One region of the Streptomyces sp. NPDC057445 genome, then DNA from elsewhere that is predicted to be linked to it. Evidence: riboswitches for the same ligand, from Rfam matches in the RefSeq annotation. Region 1 holds a riboswitch; the other holds the start of a gene.
The links. A riboswitch is a leader RNA that binds a small molecule or an ion and turns the genes downstream of it on or off. The one in region 1 is predicted to bind cyclic di-AMP.
Positions count from the first base shown of each region.

Region 1 (6,522 bases):
AGCGGAAGGCGGGTACGCCGTCCAGGGAGCGCACGTCCGGGGCAAGGGCGCGGTTCACGGCGTAGATCCGCCCGGTGTAGCCGGATGCCAGCAGGTTGCCCAGGGCGGCGCGGCCCACCCCTCCCGGCGTCCGGCCCGCCCCGATCACGGCTACCGACCCCGGCGCCAGCAGTCGCTGCACGGACCTCGCCTCGGCGCGCTGTTCCCGGGCGCGCTGTACCGCGAGCGACTTGGCGGTCGGTTCGAGATCCAGCGTCAGACGGACGGCCCCGTCCTCGAAGCTGCGCTTCTGCGTGTAGCCGGCATCGGTGAAGACCTTGATCATCTTGCTGTTCGCGGGCAGCACCTCGGCCGCGAACCGCCTGATGCCGCGCTCGCGCGCGACGGCCGTGACGTGTTCGAGCAGCGCCGAGGCGACACCCCGCCCCTGGTGTGCGTCCTGCACCAGGAACGCGACCTCCGCCTCGTCGGCGGGTGCGGAAGCGGGCATTCCGGTGGCATCGATCCGGTCGTAGCGCACGGTCGCGATGAACTCGCCCCCCACCGTGGCCGCAAGGCCCACCCGGTCCACGTAGTCGTGGTGGGTGAACCGGTGCACGTCCTTCGCGGAGAGCCGGGGGTACGGGGCGAAGAAGCGGTAGTACTTGGACTCGTCCGAGACCTGCTCGTAGAAGCTGACGAGCCGGTCCGCGTCATCGGTGGTGATGGGCCTGATGCGCGCGGTCCCACCGTCGCGCAGCACCACGTCGGCTTCCCAGTGGTCGGGGTACGCGTGGTCCGACGGGGTCTGCATGGGCCAAGACTACGGCCCGGGCACGGGTCGCGAAGGCGGAAGCGCGGGTGCAGTCTGGGGGCACCCCCGGGCAGCCGGACGGGCCCGCCGCCGGGAGCGACCGACGGCCGGGACACGGACGGAAGGCCGGTCGCGACCACTCTCACGCACATGAGAGACTGGTCTAGACAACTACTGAGGACTCGAAGGGCATCACCATGGCTGAGCGCCGCGTCAATGTCGGCTGGGCCGAGGGCCTCCACGCCCGCCCCGCCTCCATCTTCGTCCGTGCCGCCACGGCCTCCGGCATCCCCGTGACGATCGCCAAGGCCGACGGCAACCCCGTCAACGCCGCATCGATGCTCGCAGTGCTCGGTCTGGGCGCGGAGGGCGGCGAGGAGATCGTGCTCGCTTCGGACGCCGACGGCGCCGACGCCGCCCTCGACCGTCTGGCCAAGCTTGTCGCCGAAGGCCTCGAGGAGCTTCCCGAGACCGTCTGAGCGGGACAGCCCGTCCGGACCGGAAACCCGCCCATAAACAAGGGGATCGGGAAACCGGCGGAAAGCAACCCGGAAACCCGGTCGAAAGACAATTCACACGACGGAGCCGTGGAACCGGTAATTACTGGTTCCACGGCTCCGCTGTTTCGAGCGGTCGCTATTTGTATACGGCGCTTTTGTTAATGGCGGACGCTCGCCGTGTTTACGGTATGTTGCGAAGTCCTCACGGCCTCCGGCAGCGCGGTCCGCAGCCGGTGCGCCCCCGTCGTCCGCTCCGCGTGCAACGCGGTGAGCGCCCGTGCCCGTTCCGCGTCGCCGCGTGCCACCGCGTCCACGATCGCACCGTGCTCGCCCCAGGCCTCCACGGGCCGGGCGGGCTGCTCGACCGCGTACATCCAGGCGATCTTGTGCCGGAGCTGGGTGAGCAGCGCGATGAGGCCGGGGCTGCCGGAGGCCTGGGCCAGGGTCTCGTGGAACCAGCTTCCCAGCGAGCGCAGATCCTCGCCCTGGCCCCTGCGGGCCCGCTCCTGACCCAGCCTGACCAGGCCGCGCAGCACTTTGAGATGGGCCTCCGTGCGCCGTTGCGCGGCCCGCGCCGCACCCAGCGGCTCCAGCAGCATCCTGATCTCCAGGAGGTCTGCCGCCTCCTGCTCGGTGGGCTCGGCGACGCACGCGCCGGCGTGCCGGCGGGTGACGACGAAACCCTCCGACTCCAGGGTGCGCAGCGCCTCGCGCACAGGGACGCGTGAGACACCGTAGCGGCGCGCCAACTGCTCCTCGGCCAGCCGGCTGCCGCGCTCGAAGACACCGGAGACGATGTCGTCGCGGATAGCCGTGCATACCGAGCGCGCAGGAATGCGCATACCGAACCTCCGCCTTTAATCCGCGCGAAACCCAGTCGAGCGACGTCTGTTCGGTGACTCTATTGCAATGGGCCGCAATTTCCGATGGGGTACGGCAATACCTGCATATCTTTTGGCCTGAACATTCCGAAGGCCCCGGCCGGTCCTGAGGACCGGGCCGGGGCCTTCGCGCCGCACGCGGGGCGTCAGACCTTGACGCCGTGGCCGCGCAGATACGCGACCGGGTCGATGTCGGAGCCGTAGTCGGGGCTCGTACGGGCCTCGAAGTGGAGGTGCGGGCCGCTCGAGTTGCCGGTCGAGCCGGACAGGGCGATCTGCTGGCCCGGGGTGACCCGCTGGCCCACCGAGACACCGATGGACGACAGATGGCCGTACTGGGTGTACGTGCCGTCGTTCATCTTGATCACGATGTTGTTGCCGTAGGCGCCGCCCCAGCCGGCCTCAACGACCGTGCCCATGCCCACGGCGACGACCGGGGTGCCGGACGCGGCGTGGAAGTCGACGCCGGTGTGGCTGCCGGAGGACCAGAGCGCGCCGCCGGCGTGGTAGCTGGTGCTGACGTACGAGCCGGTGACCGGAAGGGTGTAGGAGAGCAGCCGCTTGCGCTCGGCCGCACGGGCGGCGCGCTCCTTGGCCTCGTGGGCGGCCTTGGCCCGGGCTTCCGCCTTACGCTTCGCCTCGGCCTCGGCCTTCGCCTGGGCGGCGATCAGCTCGGCCTCCCGCTGCTGGGCGTCGGCCTGGGCGTCGATCTGCTCGGCGAGGGTGTCGGCGGCGATGATCTGACCCAGGCCGGTGTCCTCGAGGGAGGACGCGGTGTCCGTGTCGGCGGCGAGCGCCGGGGAGGCAAGGGTTCCGATGACGCCGGTGGTGGCGAGGGCCGCGGCTCCCGCGATGCCGGCACGCTTGCGCGAAAGCCGGCTCGGACCACGATGCTTCCCGGTGGCACGGGTGAACGCCATGTAGTGGCTGATCCTTTCCTTCCTTCTCGCCTACCGGGTTAGCTGACGGGTTCGGAGCAGGAAGGTCTCCTACGGGCCCCTCCGCAACGGGACGAAGGCGTCCGATTCACCCCAGGGGACACATGGGTCCCCGGCTCCCCAGGCTCGCGCCCGACGGGGACTCGGCGATGGCTGTCCGATGCCGCGGGTGCGGCTGGTGCAACTGGCGGACAGCGCAGATGACGCTAAGCGGGCCATCTTTCAATCACCAAACAGACACGCGTATTTGTAGCGCACGCCACAGGTCAGACAGGCAGCCTCTCCAACAAAGCGGACATACGGGAGGGCCCCGTTGACACTCGGTCAACAGGGCCCTCCCGGGTCACTTCAGGCCATGGCCGGTCAATCAGCCGGTGACAACCGTCACTTCACCGATGCCGAGAGCCTTGACCGGCTCCTCGATCTGCGAGGCGTCCCCCACCAGGACCGTGACGAGGCGGTCCACCGGGAAGGCGTTGACGACCGCCGCCGTCGCCTCGACGGTGCCGGTCCCGGCCAGCCGCGCGTACAGCCGGGCCTGGAAGTCGTCCGGGAGACCCTGCTCGACCTGGTCGGCCAGCGTGCCCGCGACCGACGCCGCGGTCTCGTACTTCAGCGGGGCCACGCCCACGAGGTTCTGCACGGCGACATCGCGCTCGGCGTCCGTCAGACCCTCCGCGGCGAGCGTGCGCAGCACCTTCCAGAGGTCGTCCAGGGCCGGGCCCGTGTGCGGGGTGTCGACGGAGCCGCTGATGGCGATCGTGGACGCGCCCGTGGCCCCTCCGGGGACGGCCGGGGCGACCGACCGCAGCACCTGGGCGAAGGCCCTGACCCCGTAGGTGTAGCCCTTCTCCTCCCGCAGGACGCGGTCCAGCCGGGAGGTGAGGGTGCCGCCGAGGCAGTACGTGCCGAGAACCTGGGCCGCCCAGACGCTGTCGTGGCGGTCCGGGCCGATGCGGCCGATGAGCAGCTGCGTCTGCACCGCGCCGGGTCGGTCGACGATGACGACACGGCCCGTGTCGTCGGCGGTGATCGGCGGCATGGGACGGGGCTCGGCCGCGCCGCCGGTCCAGTCGCCGAGGGTGTCGGCGAGCACGGCGTCGAGATCGACGTCCGTGAGGTCGCCGACGATCACGGCGGTCGCGGAGGCGGGACGGACATGCGCCTCGTAGAAGGCTCTTACGGCCGCGGAGTCGATGCGCTCCACCGTCTCCTCGCTGCCCTGGCGGGGCCGGGACATCCGGGAGGAGACGGGGAAGAGCTGCCGGGAGAGCTCCTTGGCGGCGCGACGGGCCGGGTTCGCCGTCTCGTGCGGGATCTCGTCCAGCCGGTTCCGTACGAGCCGCTCGACCTCGCTGTCGGCGAACAGCGGCGCCCGCAGGGCCTCTGCGAGCAGGCCGAGTGCCTTGGGGAGACGGGAGACCGGTACTTCGAGGGAGACACGGACGCCGGGGTGGTCGGCATGCGAGTCGAGGGTGGCGCCGCACCTCTCCAGCTCGGCGGCGAACTCCTCCGCCGTGTGCTTGTCGGTGCCCTCGGAGAGCGCCCGCGCCATGATCGTGGCGACGCCGTCCAGCCCCTCGGGCTCGGCGTCCAGCGGGGCGTCGAGGAAGATCTCGACGGCCACGACCTGCTGGCCGGGGCGGTGGCAGCGCAGGACGGTCAGTCCGTTGTCAAGGGTGCCCCGGCCGGGGGCCGGGAAGGCCCAGGGCCTGGCCTCGCCGGGGCCCGGCTGCGGGTGGAAGTCCATGGTCACGGCAGCGTCGGTCACTGTGCGGCTCCCTCTGTGTCCTCTGCGTCGTCGTCCTCTGTGGCCCCGGCGGGCTCGTACACCAGCACCGCACGGTTGTCCGGGCGCAGCCGGGCCTGGGCGACGGCCTGCACCTCTTCTGCGGTGACGTCGAGGACCCGCGACACGGCGCTGAACGCCAGCTGCGGGTCGCCGAACAGCACCGCGTACCGGCACAGTTCGTCGGCTCGGCCCGCGACCGTGCCGAGCCGGTCCAGCCACTCGCGCTCCAGCTGGGCCTGGGCACGCTCCATCTCCTCGGGCGTGGGGCCCTCGGCGGCGAACCGCTCCAGCTCGTCGTCGACGGCAGCCTCGATGTCGGGGACCTCGACCCCGCCGGACGTCTTCACGTCCAGCCAGCCGAGCGAGGGGGCCCCGGCGAGCCGCAGCAGGCCGAAGCCGGCGGCGACGGCCGTACGGTCGTGGCGCACCAGTCGGTTGTGCAGCCGGGACGACTCTCCGCCGCCCAGGACGGTGAGCGCCAGGTCGGCGGCGTCGCACTCGCGCGTGCCATCGTGCGGCAGCCGGTAGGCGGCCATCAGGGCGCGGGCGGGCACCTCCTCGACGATCTCCTCGCGCAGCTGCTCGCCGATGATGTCCGGCAGGGAACCGTCGCGCGGCGGCTGCTTGCCGTCGTGGGTCGGGATGGAGCCGAAGTACTTCTCGATCCAGGCCAGGGTCTGCTCCGGATCGATGTCCCCGACGACCGACAGCACCGCGTTGTTCGGCGCGTAGTAGGTGCGGAAGAAGTTCCGGGCGTCCTCGAGGGTCGCCGCGTCCAGGTCGGCCATGGACCCGATCGGGGTGTGGTGGTACGGATGGCCCTCGGGGTAGGCGAGGGCGGTCAGCTTCTCGAAGGCCGTGCCGTACGGAACGTTGTCGTAGCGCTGACGGCGCTCGTTCTTGACGACGTCCCGCTGGTTCTCCATCGACTCGTCGTCGAGCGCGGTGAGCAGCGAGCCCATGCGGTCGGCCTCCAGCCAGAGCGCGAGCTCCAGCTGGTGGGTGGGCATGGTCTCGAAGTAGTTGGTGCGCTCGAAACTGGTCGTGCCGTTGAGCGAGCCGCCGGCCCCCTGCACCAGCTCGAAGTGACCGTTGCCCGGCACCTGCGCGGAGCCCTGGAACATCAGGTGCTCGAAGAGGTGAGCCAGGCCGGTGCGCCCCTCGACCTCGTGGCGTGAGCCGACGTCGTACCAGAGGCAGACCGCGGCGACCGGGGTCAGGTGGTCCTCGGAGAGCACCACCCGCAGACCGTTGGCCAGGCGATGCTCGGTTGCTGTCAGGCCGCCGGAGCCGGCCTGCGCTGTGGCCGTGTGACCCATGGGCATGTAGTCCCTTCGATCGCGTTTTGAGTGTCCTGCCACTGTATGCAAGCGTGCCGACGCCTGGCGAAGTTCCCGGCGCTTCCGCGCGGGGTGCGGGCCCGCTGTTCCGGGTCGCGGTCGGCGTTGTCAGCGGGACGGTCCACAATGGTCGGCGTCAGATCCCGTTCAAGGTTCATGTTGGTGAAGGAGCCGCAGCAGCGATGGCCCGCCGCAGCACGAAGACGCCGCCGCCCGACGACTTCGAGGAGAGGATCCTCGACATCGACGTCGTCGACGAAATGCAGGGCTCCTTCCTC
Region 1 is NZ_JBHVDH010000028.1:15,083-21,604, forward strand. It holds gene ACFU5O_RS33845 (GNAT family N-acetyltransferase) at 1-793, opposite strand, end outside; gene ACFU5O_RS33850 (HPr family phosphocarrier protein) at 991-1,272, shown strand; gene ACFU5O_RS33855 (GntR family transcriptional regulator) at 1,452-2,135, opposite strand; gene ACFU5O_RS33860 (M23 family metallopeptidase) at 2,321-3,094, opposite strand; cyclic di-AMP (ydaO/yuaA leader) riboswitch at 3,107-3,271, opposite strand; gene ACFU5O_RS33865 (M16 family metallopeptidase) at 3,480-4,862, opposite strand; gene ACFU5O_RS33870 (M16 family metallopeptidase) at 4,880-6,223, opposite strand; gene ACFU5O_RS33875 (DNA topoisomerase (ATP-hydrolyzing) subunit A) at 6,427-6,522, shown strand, end outside.

Region 2 (6,522 bases), on a different contig from region 1:
CCTCTCCAAGTCGCTGGGCAGCCAGGGCGGGGCCGTCCTGGGTCCGGCCAGGGTCGTCGACCATCTGATCAACGCCGCACGGACGTTCATCTTCGACACCGGCCTCGCCCCGGCGGCGGCGGGCGCGGCCCTGGCGAGCCTGCGGCTGCTGCGCGGCGAGCCGGCCGTCGCGGACCGCGCCCGGGCCGTCGCCGCCACGCTGTACGAGCGGCTGACGGGCGCGGGGCTGACCGCGGCCCGCCCGGACGCCGCGGTCGTCTCCGTGCGGGCGCCGTCCCCGGAGGCCGCCGTGGGGTGGGCGGCGCAGTGCCGGGCCGAGGGGCTGGCCGTCGGCTGCTTCCGGCCGCCGTCCGTGCCCGACGGAATCTCACGGATCAGGCTGACGGCGCGGGCCGACCTCACGGATCAGCAGGTCGAGGAGGCCGTCGCGGTGGTCCTGACGACTGCTCCCTGAGCGACGGTCAGCGGGTCGCGGCGGCGCGCAGCCCGCGGACGAAGCCGGTCCACGCCTGGGGTGAGAAGCGCAGCGGCGGCCGCCGGACGTTCTTGGAGTCGCGCACGGCCAGCGCGCCGTCGGCGCAACGAGCCGTCTCGACGCAGTTGTTCATTCCCACGCTGCGGCTGCTGCGCCGCCACGGGGTGCAGATCTGGGTGCGTATGCGTGCGTGGTGAGCCGACATGGACGTGCCTTCCCTACGCGCCGTCACCGATCCCGGCGATGAGATCCAACGAGTCCTGGAGCGAGAGCGCATGAGCCTGCATGGTGCGGAAAGCGGCGCCGTACGCCTCGAGGTCTTCTTTGCGCTCCAGGTAGAGGCTACTCGTCAGATGGTCGAGAACAACAACATCCAGATCAGAAGTGGTCGGAAATGAGAAAATAACGAAAGGTCCCGTGAGGCCCGCATAACCTCCCGTGGAGAAGGGAAGCACCTGCAGCCGGACATGGGGCAACTGGGCCATCTCCCGCACCCGCGCCAGCTGTGCGCGCATCACCCGGGGGCCGCCCACCTGACGCCGCAGCACCGCCTCGTCGAGGACCGCGCTGAACCGGAGCGGACGGTCCGCATGCAGCACTTCCTGACGGGTGAGCCGCACCTCGACCAGTGAGTCCACGGTCGCGGCGGACACGCCGTCCAGCGCCGAACGGGTCACCGCCCGTGCGTAGTCCGGCGTCTGCAGCAGGCCGGGCACCACCGAGGTCTCCAGCGTCCGGGCGGCGCCCGCCTGGGACTCCAGACTGATGAAATCCCGGTACTGGGGCGGGATCACCCCGCGATAGGCGTGCCACCAGCCCGTGCCGCCGCCTCCGGCGGAGCCCGCAAGTGTCCCGAGGAGCTCGCGCAGCCGTGGATCCGTGATCCCGTAGGCGTCCAGCAGCCGCACCACATCGGCCGGTTTCACCCCGCTCGCCGCGGTCTCTATGCGGCTCACCTTCGACTGGTGCCACCCCACCAGCCGGGCGGCCTCCCGGCTGGTGAGGCCCACGCCGAGGCGCAACCTGCGCAACTCCTCACCGAGCTTGCGCCTGCGCACCGCTGGACCGTGCCGCATGTCTGCCGCCTCCTTCCGCCCGTCCGGCGAGCCGCCCGGCGGACCGTGGCCACCGCTGACGCAGCCATCAAGTGTGCGCCCAAATCCGTTCTCGCGTAGCAGAGTTCACCGCTTTGAGCGACAGATATATGCATATCTGGGTGGATGGCCGCCGACAGTGGCACCAACGGTGGCACTCTGGGGGCCAGCGCAGTCCGGGGCCGCTCCGGCGCATCACCCGCTATGTGCCGCCACGTGTCGTCATCCGGCCCTGGTGGGAAAGGGACAGCTCGCCATGGCAGATCACCAGGAAGCATCCGTCACTCTGCCGAGCGATCCCGCTTCGGTCTCCGCCGCGCGGAGATACGTCTCCGGTGTCCTCGCCGAATGGGGCCTGCCTGGAGAGGCGGAGACGGCGGACACCGTCCGGCTCATCGTCTCGGAGCTGGCCACCAACGCCGTACAGCACACCTTCGGACAGTCGCCGACCTTCACCGTCGACCTCCGGCTGGAGCGCGAGGAGCGGCTCAGCATCGGTGTCACCGACAGCCATCCGCGCTGGCCGCAGCGGCTGCCCGCGGCCGTTCAGCAGGACAACGGGCGGGGGATGGTGATCATCCGCTGGCTCACCGCCGAGCACGGCGGCCGGCTGTCCGTGATCCCCACCCCGGACGGTGGCAAGACCGTCCGGATCGCCCTGCCGTGGACGCCCGCTCCGGCGCCCGCAGCCGCGGCCGTTCCGGACTTGAACTGAAGCACCAGGGGCCCGGCGACCCGGCGCGGCGCGACCCTATCCGCCGGCCCGCGCGAACCCGGCCCGCAGCAGCGCCCGCAGCGAGCGGGCCGCCGGGCCGGACGCGTCGCCGAGGTGCGCCACGGAGATTGTGCGGCGGAAGGCCGGCGGCTCCAGATGGCGCACCCCGAGCGGACTGGACGCCATCGAAGCCACCATCTCCGGTACGACGGCGACCCCAAGGCCCGCGCTGACCAGCGCGCACACCAGCGCGTAGCCCGGCGACTCGCACACCACTGCCGGGGTCGCACCGGCCTTCGCCAGTGCGTCCTCCACACCCTTGCGCGACGGATGAGAGGGAGCGCTGCTGATCAGCGGCCGACCGGCCAGCTCTTCGACCCTCAGCCGTCCCGAGCCACCCGCCAGCAGCTGACCCGGCGCCGTCACGAGCACCAACTCCTCGACCAGCAGGGGCTCCAGACAGACCCCGGCGGGCAGCGGGAACGGTTCGGCCGGCTCGTACGCATGCGTCAGCGCCAGGTCCACCTCGCCCGAGGCGACCGCCGCGACCCCGTCCGGCGGTTCGTACTCGGCGACCGTCAGCTCCACGTCCGGATGGCTCCGCCGGAAGGAACTGAGCACCGGTGGCAGCAGATGGACGCCGGCCGTGGTGAAGGTGCCGACCCTCAGCCGTCCGCCGGACAGCCCGGCCAGCCGTGCCAGTTCATGGCGCGCCCGGTCCATCTCGTCCAGCACCCGGCGGGCATGTGCGGCCAGCACCTCACCGGCGGGCGTCAGCCGCGCCCCGCGATGGTGGCGCACCAGCAGCGCCGCCCCCGCCTCCCGCTCCAGCTTGGCCAGCTGCTGCGAGAGCGCGGGCGGGGTGAAGCCGAGCCGGGTCGCGGCCCGGGTGATCGAACCGGCCTCGGCGACCGCCACCAGGGCCGCCAGCCTCGTCGGGTCGTACATGGGCGCCCCTTAAGCGTTCCTTCAGGCAGACCTAGAAGATTCCAAATACACACTAAGGGCGCCCATGGTCCAGGCTGGGTCCATGGACGCACAGCTGATCGCCTTCATCGGGGTCGCCGCGGGCATGGTCGCCATGCCGGGCGCCGACTTCGCCGTCGTCGTACGGAGGGCGCTGGGATCCCGCGCCGACGGTGTCGCGGCGGCCCTGGGGGTCGCCGGAGGGCTGCTCGTCCACACCGCGCTCGCCGTCGCCGGACTCGCCGCGTTGCTGGCGGCGGTGCCGGTGCTCTACCGGACGCTGGAGATCGCGGGCGGTGCGTACATCCTTTACCTCGGTGTCCAGGCGCTGCGCAGCGCGCTCGGGCCGCTGCCGGCGTCAGGGCCGGAGCGGGCGTCAGGGCCGGAGCGCGAGGAGCCTGTGACCGGCGCCGGGACCGTGCGCAGTCTGCGTCAGGGTTTCCTGACCAATGTGCTCAACCCCAAGGCGCCCGTGCTCTTCCTCAGCCTGCTGCCGCAGTTCGTACCGGACGGCGCCGCTGTGCTGCCCCGCACCCTGCTGCTGGCCACCATCGTCGTCGTACTCGCACTCGTCTGGTTCCCGCTGGTGGCGTTGCTGGTGGACCGGCTGGGTCGGTGGCTGCGCCGGCCGCGCCCCGCGCGTGCCGTCGAGGGTGTCAGCGGCGGGGCTCTCACCGTCCTCGGTCTGACGCTGGTGACCGCTCCTCTCGCTCAGTGATCCTCCGGCCGAGGGCCCAGGGCAGTGCGCCCCACAGTCCGGCGCAGACGATCAGGGTCACCGCGGCGGCGACAACTCCCTCGGGGGTGCCGTGCACGACATCGACGACGAGCAGCACCGCCGAGGTCAGCGCCAGGGCGAGCACCGCCATGCCGACGCCCGCCAGCCGGGAGGAGACCGAGACGATCTCCTTCTTGGCACCCTTGCGGAACAGGCCACGGTGCACCGCCGCCGGTGCGGTGAACAGCGCCGCGGCCACCACGGCCAGCATCAGCGTCGTCACATACGTGCCGCGCTGGAACGAGTCGAGTGACGGGAACCTGGCCGTGAACGCGAGGGTCAGCAGAAAGGCGAACAGGATCTGTACGCCGGTCTGGACGACCCGCAGCTCCTGGAGCAGCTCGGCGAAATTGCGGTCGGCCCGCTCCAGCTCGGATTCGTCCCGTGGGGCACGGACATGGTCGTCGGGCATATATGACGATTAGCCCATTCTCGACGGAACATGCACCCGATTGGGCCGGTCGGCTGATCCTTCGGCTACGGGCCCGGTGGGGCCGGCGCGAGTGCCCCGACGGGGCCCGGCGCGCCGGCGACCGCGTCCGGCTGTCAGCCCACGCGCCCGTACTTGACGCTCCTGGACCAGATCTTGCTCAGTTTCACGACGGATCCGGTCTTGGGGGAGTGCCAGATCTTTCCGTGACCCGCGTAGATCCCTACGTGGTAGACGCTTCCGCGGTGATGGAAGAACACCAGGTCGCCCACTTGCCGGCTGGATGCGGAGATGTGGCGGGTGCGGTTGTACTGGCCCTGTGCCGTGCGCGGCAGGCGCTTGCCCGCCCTCTTGAACGAGTAGAGGGTGAGTCCGGAGCAGTCGAACCGGTAGGGGCCCGTGGCCCCGTACCGGTACGGGGCGCCCTTCTTCGACGCGGCCACCTTGAGGGCCTTCGAGGCGTGAGCCGAGGCGGCCTGGGCCTCGGGTGCGCCGCCCGGAACGATCAGGGAGCCGCCGACGGCGGCGAGAGTGATGGCCGAGACGGCACCCGTCCGCGAGAGCAGGGACGGACTGTGTGTCTGCGCAGTCATGCGCAACCCTTCGTCAGCCGCCTGTGAAGGATGACCTGTCGGGTTCGGGCCAACGAAGATGCCCGGCCGCGCAAGCGGCTTCACCCCAAGGTCCGGCCGTGTCGGCGGCCGGGCCGTACTGCGTGGGTCCTCCACTCCTGCCGAAGCACTGATGTCGACCAGGCATCCGGTGCGGCGGCAGGACTCGGCGTCCGCCCGGACCGCCCCGCCGCGGTGGCGGGGGCTTGTCGTCCCTGGGATCTTGACGCACGCGCTGCCGGATTTCCGAGTTGAAACGACGTTTTGTGAGGCTCCTCACCACTCATCCATTCAGGTGGATAGGACCATTTGGCCGACTCCGGGTGGCCGCACGACGAGGGCCGTACCAGCGGCGGAACAACCCATTGCGCCGGATGGCTCATCAAACTGCGCAACTCGCACGGCTCTTGTGCCGGAGCCGTCGCTCCACCGGTTGGGCGACACCCACTCGTACGCCTGTGCCGTGTCGTGGAGTGTCCTGCGCGGCCTCACGGACGCCGAGTCAACTGTCGGATTCGGGCGGAACGGTGATTCGCGCCGCCCTCCGCTCCCCGTCCAGCACCCGCAGCGCGCGGGTCAGTGTGCGCGCGTGCAGCTCGCTCTCTCCGCGCGCGTGCATCAGCGCCAGGGCGTCCCGGAGGGCGATCGCCCGCGCGGCGAGTGCCTGCGCGGCGCGGAGAGCGCCGTACGTGTGGATGCCTCTGGCCGGGTTGATACGGCCCAGCTGGTCGACGACTTCGAGATATCGGTCGATGAACTCGCTCTCGGCGCGCGTCAGTGCGGGGAGCGGCGGCAGCTCCGGGGGCAGCACGGGGCTCACCGGGCCCCGTACGAAGCGACCGACGACTTGCGGCTCCTGATGATGTGGTCGACGAGGCCGTACTCCTTGGCGGCGGCGGCATCGAACACGGTGTCCCGCTCGATGTCGGCGCAGATGCGCTCTGTGCTCCGGCCCGTGTGGCGCACCAGCATGGCGGCGACTTGCTCGCGCAGCCTCAGCAACTCCCGCGCCTGGATGTCCAGATCGGTCGGCTGCCCCTGCACGGGCTCGTGCAGCGCGGGCTGCTGCACGACCACCCGCGCGCCCGGCAGGGCCATGCGCTTGCCGGGCGTACCGGCCGCGAGGAGCACCGCGGCCGTGGAGGCGGCCTGGCCCAGACAGGTGGTCGCCACGTCGCAGGTCACCACCTGCATCGTGTCGTAGATCGACGTCATCGCGCTGATGGGGCCGCCGGGGGAGTTGATGTAGAGGCTGATGTCCTGGTCGGGGGCGGCGTACTCGAGATAGAGGAACTGGGCGACGACGTCGTTGGCCGATGTCTCGTCGACCGGTGTGCCGAGGAAGATGATCCGCTCCTCCAGCAGCTTCGAGTAGGGATCGAGCGTGCGGAGTCCGGAGCTGGTGTGCTCGGCGAGCTCCGGCAGGACGTATCGGGCGGAAGAACGGTCCATC
Region 2 is NZ_JBHVDH010000012.1:82,514-89,035, reverse strand. It holds gene ACFU5O_RS24055 (8-amino-7-oxononanoate synthase) at 1-454, shown strand, start outside; gene ACFU5O_RS24050 (DUF397 domain-containing protein) at 462-680, opposite strand; gene ACFU5O_RS24045 (helix-turn-helix domain-containing protein) at 694-1,551, opposite strand; gene ACFU5O_RS24040 (ATP-binding protein) at 1,826-2,284, shown strand; gene ACFU5O_RS24035 (LysR family transcriptional regulator) at 2,321-3,232, opposite strand; gene ACFU5O_RS24030 (LysE family translocator) at 3,315-3,968, shown strand; gene ACFU5O_RS24025 (DUF6328 family protein) at 3,922-4,440, opposite strand; gene ACFU5O_RS24020 (C40 family peptidase) at 4,575-5,051, opposite strand; cyclic di-AMP (ydaO/yuaA leader) riboswitch at 5,054-5,209, opposite strand; gene ACFU5O_RS24015 (hypothetical protein) at 5,572-5,880, opposite strand; gene ACFU5O_RS24010 (ATP-dependent Clp protease proteolytic subunit) at 5,886-6,521, opposite strand.
Region 2: it holds a riboswitch for cyclic di-AMP, as region 1 does, so the genes downstream of both, ACFU5O_RS24020 (C40 family peptidase) here and ACFU5O_RS33860 (M23 family metallopeptidase) in region 1, are expected to answer to the same signal.